Regions from separate parts of the Mesorhizobium sp. AR10 genome, predicted to be linked through region 2. Evidence: predicted binding sites of a transcription regulator. Region 2 holds the regulator's gene; the other holds the start of a gene.
The links. The regulator PhoB, encoded in region 2, activates phosphate uptake and scavenging genes when phosphate is short. The targets are predictions, from matches to a motif close to TGTCATNNANCTGTCAT.

Region 1 (3,408 bases), 810 kb from region 2:
GCACACCCTGCTCGATCGCTTCATCGACATGGCCTGTGGTGGCGTCGTCGTGGCTGGCCAGCACGATGCCGCGCTGATGGCAGGCGGCGGCGATCACTGCCCGGTTGGAGGCCGAGTTCATCGCCGACTCCGCCATCCGCTTTTCGCAGAATATCTTGAAGTCGCGATCGGTCAGCTTCAGTTTGCGCTGGTAGTAGTAGGCATAGGTTTCGAGGTTGACGAACTGGCGCTGGCCGGGCGCATGGTCCATCAGCGACGCCATCTTAACCCGTTCATCGTTGTCGAAATGCACAAAGGCGGCAAGGCAGTCCGGCGCCGAAACCTCGCAGCGCAGGTGGATGAAGTGGTCGGCCCGCAGCCGGTCCTGCTGGACGCTGTCCTCGATCGCATCGGCCAGCTTGCGCATGTCGTCGGACGTCATGTCGGCGTCCTCGTCCATGCCGACGCGCAAGGCATCGAGCACGGTGGTGATGCCGGCGGTCGCCACCTGCGCGTCATGGGCCAGTACCGCGGCGATCGGATTCCAGCGCACCTTGGGCCGCGGCGCGTAGTGGCCTTCGAGATGATCGGTGTGCAACTCGACCAGACCGGGGATGATGAAGTCGCCACCCATGTCCTCGCCGAGGCGGCCGGTACCGGCCTCGATGCCGGCGATCACGCCGTCGCGCAGCACAAGCGAACCCTCGACGATCTCGTCGGCAAGGACGATGCGGGCGTTGTTGAGAACAGTCTCGGCAGTCATCTCGGGCGGTCCTTGGTTGTCAGGCAGTTCTTGATTATTCAGGCGGTTTTTCTGGCCGGGCGATGCCCGAGCGCGTGATGGGAAAGCACCATGAACGGGGCGCCAGGTTCGGTTTCGACAAACAAGGTCAGCGCGTCCACCGGCACCGGCTGTTGCAGCACCTGCGCAAACAGGCTGTCGATTGCTAAGCGCAGACGAGGGCTTTCCTGTGTCCCCGCCCGGCCCGAAAGCGTCATGTGGAACCGGAAAGTCTCGAAGACGTAGGGGTAGCCCCACTGGCAGAGATTGCGGAATTCGGCCGGCTTCAGCGAATCGGGGCTGCGCCGCTCGATTTCCGATTCGGTCAGCGGCGCACGAAAACGGTCGAAGCCGATCACGACATCATCGGCGAAGCGATTGAGCGCCGGCAACGGTGCTTCCGGCACCAGCGCGAAGAAACTGTCGATCTGGCTGACGACCAGGCGTGGGATCGTCACCATCGGCGTCGCCTCGGCAAAGGCGTCGAGTGCGGTGCGAAGCGAGGTTTCGGTCTCGTTCGCGGCCAGCCGGAAGGGTGCCTTCAGCGTCGCATGAAAACCATAGCGCCGCGCCGAAGCGGTGTGGAAGGCGACTTCCGCCGCCGACAGGTCGGCGACTGCCTCGACCGGCCGGGTGACGGCACCGAACGGGTCGCGGCCGAGCCAGTTGGCGGCGATCCGCGCCAGCGGTTCGTCCTGCCGGGGGGTGAAATAGATGGCGTAGCGCATGAGAAGTCCTTCGTCAGCTTCGCTGCCATAGGCGATTTCCATGACGGATTGACGAAGCCTTGCAGCGTTTCCGATAACAAAACGACGCAATGAGGTCATTAGCCGACGATTTTTTCGTCTTGGACCAGCCGGGGAAAGACCGATCAGGCCTTCATCAGCCATTCGTGCTCGGGCGCGTTGTGGAATTTCCACGTCCGCTTCGGCCCGGCCATGACGTTGAGATAGTAGAGGTCATAGCCGTGGCAGGCCGCACAAGGATGGTAGCCCTCGGGCACCAGCACGACATCGCCGTCCTCGATCGCCATCGCCTCGTCCAGTGCGCGCTCGCCATTCTTGTCGGCATCGGTGTAGACGCGCTGGAAGGCAAAACCCTGCGGCGGGTTGAGACGGTGATAGTAGGTCTCCTCGAGATAGGATTCGGCCGGCAGATTGTCCTGGTCGTGCTTGTGCGGCGGATAGCTCGACGTGTGGCCACCGGGCGTGATGACCTCGACCACCAGCAGCGAGTCGGCCGGTTTTCCCTCCGGCAGGATATTGGTGACATGGCGGGTGTTGGTGCCCTTGCCGCGAACCTCCTGGCCAAGATCGTCCGGCGCGATGACACGGACCGGCAGGCCGCCGCCAAGGCCGGGCGCCGAGCAGACGGCGAGTTCCAGTTCGGTATCGGCGGTGACCGCCCAGTCCGAGCCTTGGGGCACATAGACAGACCACGGCTTGCCTTCGAAGGGCGACATGCGCTCGCCGAGCAGGCCGAGCTCCTTGCCGCCGGCTGCCGCCTTGCCCTTGCCGGTGACGAACACCAGGCAGATTTCACGATCCACCGTTTGCCCGGAGGCACTCTCGCCGGGCCTCAACCGGTGCAGATCGAAACCGACATAGGTCCAGCCGGCGCTTTTCGGCGTCACATGGGCGACGCGGCCATGGCCCTTCTCGGCTTTAACGAGCAGTTTCGACATGGAGTTATTCCTTCGGTTCGGCGTCAACCTTGTTCTGGTCGGCCGGCTTGTAGAGGTAGAAGAACTGCCAGACGGCGTAACCGGCGAAACCAAGGGCGAGAACGCCCCAGAATGGCGTGCCGGTGGCAAATTCGATCACGGACCAGACCAGGCAGACCGCGACTATGGCAACGCGCCGCCACAAGGGCCGGAAGAACGGGTGCTCATAGTCTTTCATTGGGCCAATCCGCGCTTCAACAACTGGTCATCAGATAGGCTGTCCGTCGCCGGGAATCCAGCGCTCATGCATTGGGGAAGCCCTGTGTTTCCACCGTGTAGCCGGCAGCCGTCATCACCCGCATAAGCTCCTTGTAGCCGACCTGCGCCATCTTGAGCGGCGGATTCTTCTTCGGATCCTGCTCGGCCTCGACCACGAACCAGCCTTCATAGCCATGATCGGCAAACTTCTTCACGATGGCGCCGAAATCCAGCGAGCCATCTCCCGGCACGGTGAAGGCACCAAGGGCGACGGCATCGAGGAAGGATTGCTTGCTGCGATCGAGCTTGTCGATCACCGCCATGCGCACATCCTTCACATGGACATGCGAGATACGCCGGTGGTGATTGTCGATGGCGCGCAGCACGTCACCGCCGGCAAAGGCCAGGTGACCGGCATCGAGCAGCAATGGAATGCCTTCGCCCGAATGGCGTATGAAGGCATCGAGCTCCGGCTCGGTTTCGACCACGGCCGCCATATGATGGTGGTAAGAGAGCGGCATGCCTTGTTCTGCGCACCATTCGCCGAACTCGGTCAGGCGCTTGGCGTACGCCTTCATCTCGTCGTCCGAAAGTTTTGGCTTGGTCGCGAGCGGCTTCGAGCGGTCGCCCTGGATGGAGCGGCCGACCTCGCCATAGACGATGCAAGGCGCATTCACCGCCTTGAACAGGTCGATCATCGACTGGATGCGATCCTTGTTCTTGCCCA
Region 2 (3,408 bases):
AGCATCGCCCGCATTGCGATGGGCATTCAGGGCATCACCGATTCCCACGCGCGCGCCATGCTGTGGTCACCGATCACGCCGCTGACCGACATTGCTTTCGCCGACATACTGGAGGCCGAATTCGGCATTCCGGCCACGATGGAAAACGACTGCAACATGATGGCGGTGGCGCTGCAGTGGCGCGATCCCGACCGCTACCGTGACGACTTCATCGCCATCCTGCTCTCGCACGGCATCGGCATGGGGCTGGTGCTGAAGGGAGAGTTGTTCACCGGCACCCATTCCTCGGGCGGCGAGTTCGGCCATATGATCCATCGCCCGGGCGGCGCGCTTTGCCGTTGTGGGCGGCGCGGCTGCGTCGAGGCCTATGCCGGCAACTACGCCATCTGGCGCAACGCCAGGCAATTGGGCGAGGACGCCGAGCCGGTCGCCGACGTCAGCGACGCCGACATGCGAACTCTGGCAGCTGCGGCACGTGAGAAAGACGGGCCGGAGCGCGAGGCCTACCGCAAGGCTGGTGAAGCGCTGGGCTTCGGTCTCGGCAGCCTGTTTGCGCTGATCGATCCGGCGCCGGTCGCCATGGTCGGCGTCAGCGCCGCCGCTTTCGACCTGATCGAGCCGGCACTGCGCGAGGCCATCGCCCAGACGGCCGGCGGCCAGCATTCGAAATCGATCTCCTTCGACACCGAGCCGAATGAACTGCCGCTGATCCGCGAAGGCTGCGCCATGCGGGCGCTGAGCTTCGTCGACCAGGAGATTTTCGCACCAGGCGCGCAGGCCCGAACGGTCACCGGAAAGAACGTGGCCTGAATTCAAACCGGGCGACTAGTCTTCCCTGATCGCGTATCCCGCACCACGGATCGTCCGGATGACGTCGGGCATGCGGCCATTGTTGACCGCCTTGCGCAGCCTGCCGACATGCACATCCACCGTGCGTTCGTCGATGTAGATCGTCTCACCCCAGACATTGTCGAGCAGTTGGCTGCGCGAGAACACCCGGCCGGGATGCCGCATCATGAATTCGAGCAGCCGGAATTCGGTCGGCCCGAGCCGGATTTCGCTCTTCTTGCGATAGACCCGGTGCGATTCGCGATCGAGCACGATATCGCCGACCTTCAGCACACTGGACAGCACTTCCGGCTTGGCGCGACGCAGCAACGCCTTCACCCTGGCCATGAATTCCGGCGTCGAGAACGGTTTGACCAGATAGTCGTCGGCCCCCGTCGAGAGGCCGCGCACCCGGTCGCTCTCCTCGCCGCGCGCGGTCAGCATGATGATCGGCAGCCGTTCGGTTTCCGGCCGCATCCTGAGGCGCCGACAAAGCTCGATGCCGGAAACCGCTGGCACCATCCAGTCCAGCACCAGAAGATCGGGGACGTTTTCCTGCAGCCGGATTTCAGCCTCGTCGCCGCGCGTCACCACCTCGACCTGGTAGCCCTCGGATTCGAGATTGTAGCGGAGCAGCACGCCTAGCGGCTCCTCGTCCTCCACCACCATGATGCGTGGCGCGATCATCGACTGGTCACCCCTGTCATGCCGCCGGCGCGGACATCGCCGTTTCGTCCTGCTTGGGACGATTGGCAGGCAATTGTGAACCGGTCAGCACATAGTAGGCGTTTTCGGCGATGTTGGTGACATGGTCGCCGATGCGCTCGAGATTCTTGGCGCAGAACAACAGATGCGTGCATGCGGTGATGTTGCGCGGGTCTTCCATCATGTAGGTCAAAAGCTCGCGAAACACCGAGGTGTATTTGACGTCGATGCGCTCGTCGTTGTTCCTGAGCGTGGCGAGCGCTGCTGCGTCCGCGGCTGCATATTCCTCGATGACCCCTTGCACCTGGACCAGCACCAGCTGCGCCATCACATCGATGGAGTGCGAGAGGTCGCGCGGCGTGACGCTGAGGCCGACGGTGCCGACGCGCTTGGCGATGTTCTTGGCAAGGTCGCCGATACGTTCGAGATCGCCAGCCATGCGGATCGAGCCGACGACCGCACGCAGGTCGTTGGCCATCGGCTGGCGCTTGGCGATTAGCGTGATGGCGCGGTCGTCGAGCTCGCGCTGACGCGCATCCATGATGGCGTCGTCGGAAACGACACGCTGCGCCAATGCGTTGTCCGAATTGAGCAGCGCCTTGGTCGAGCCGCTGACCATCGAGCGGGCCAGGTCGCCCATGTCGCGGATCAGCTGGCTGATCTGCTCCAGATCCTCATCGAACGACGCGACGGTATGTTCACCCATGATCTTCGTCCTCGTGTCTGAAACTTCGCTGTCAGAACCGCTCAGCCGAACCGGCCGGTGATGTAGTCCTGGGTGCGCTTGTCGTCGGGGTTGGTGAACATCTTGTCGGTGGCGCCCTCCTCGACCAGATAGCCGAGATGGAACATCGCCGTGCGCTGCGACACGCGCGCCGCCTGCTGCATCGAGTGGGTGACGATGACGATCGTGTAGTTCTGGCGCAGTTCGTCGATTAGTTCCTCGACGCGAGCCGTGGCGATCGGATCGAGTGCCGAACAGGGCTCGTCCATCAGGATCACCTCGGGCGACACGGCGATGGCGCGCGCGATGCACAGACGTTGCTGCTGGCCGCCGGAAAGGCCGGTGCCTGCCTCCTGCAAGCGGTCTTTGACCTCGTTCCAGATCGCCGCCTTCTTCAGACTCGATTCGACGATCTGGTCCATGTCAGCCTTACGCTTTGCCAGTCCGTGGATGCGCGGGCCATAGGCGACGTTCTCATAGATCGACTTCGGGAACGGATTGGGCTTCTGGAACACCATGCCGACACGCGCCCTGAGTTCGACGACGTCGATGTTCTTGTCGTAGATATCCTCTTCGTCCAGCGTGATCTTGCCGGTCACCCGCGCCGAGTCGATTGTGTCGTTCATGCGGTTGAGGCAACGCAGGAAGGTGGACTTGCCGCAACCGGAGGGGCCGATCAGCGCCGTCACCTGGTTGAGGCGGACGTCGAGATTGACGTCGAACAGCGCCTGCTTGTCGCCGTAGAACACGCCGACCTTGTCGCCGCGCATCTTGATCACTTCGTTCGACTTGGCGTTCATTTTGTCGCCCACTGCGTTTTCAAGGGACTGTTCGGTCATGATGTTCATACCAAAATGCCTTTTTTCTACCAGCGCCGCTCGAACCGACGCCGAAGCACGATTGCGGTGATGTTCATGGCCATGAGGAAGACGAGCAGGATGATGATGGCGCCCGACATACGCTCGACGAAGGCGCGTTCGGCCTCGTTCGCCCACATATAGATCTGCACCGGCAGCGCGGTGGCCGGATCGAAAGGTGTCGTCGGATAATCGGCGACGAAGGCGACCATGCCGATCAGCAGCAGCGGCGCGGTTTCACCGAGCGCACGCGCCAGGCCGATGATGGTGCCGGTAAGGATGCCGGGGGCGGCA

Region 1: a site for PhoB is predicted at 1,529-1,545, ahead of LHFGNBLO_RS07410 (DUF1045 domain-containing protein). Genes of this name have one in related genera too.

Annotation. Positions count from the first base shown of each region.
Region 1 covers NZ_CP080524.1:850,461-853,868, forward strand. Annotated here, with positions in the region: gene LHFGNBLO_RS07405 (alpha-D-ribose 1-methylphosphonate 5-triphosphate diphosphatase) at 1-742, opposite strand, end outside; gene LHFGNBLO_RS07410 (DUF1045 domain-containing protein) at 781-1,488, opposite strand; gene iolB (5-deoxy-glucuronate isomerase) at 1,632-2,444, opposite strand; gene LHFGNBLO_RS07420 (DUF3329 domain-containing protein) at 2,449-2,661, opposite strand; gene iolE (myo-inosose-2 dehydratase) at 2,726-3,408, opposite strand, start outside.
Region 2 covers NZ_CP080524.1:1,657,546-1,660,953, reverse strand. Annotated here, with positions in the region: gene LHFGNBLO_RS11570 (ROK family protein) at 1-810, shown strand, start outside; gene phoB (phosphate regulon transcriptional regulator PhoB) at 826-1,515, opposite strand; gene phoU (phosphate signaling complex protein PhoU) at 1,532-2,239, opposite strand; gene pstB (phosphate ABC transporter ATP-binding protein PstB) at 2,281-3,105, opposite strand; gene pstA (phosphate ABC transporter permease PstA) at 3,123-3,408, opposite strand, start outside.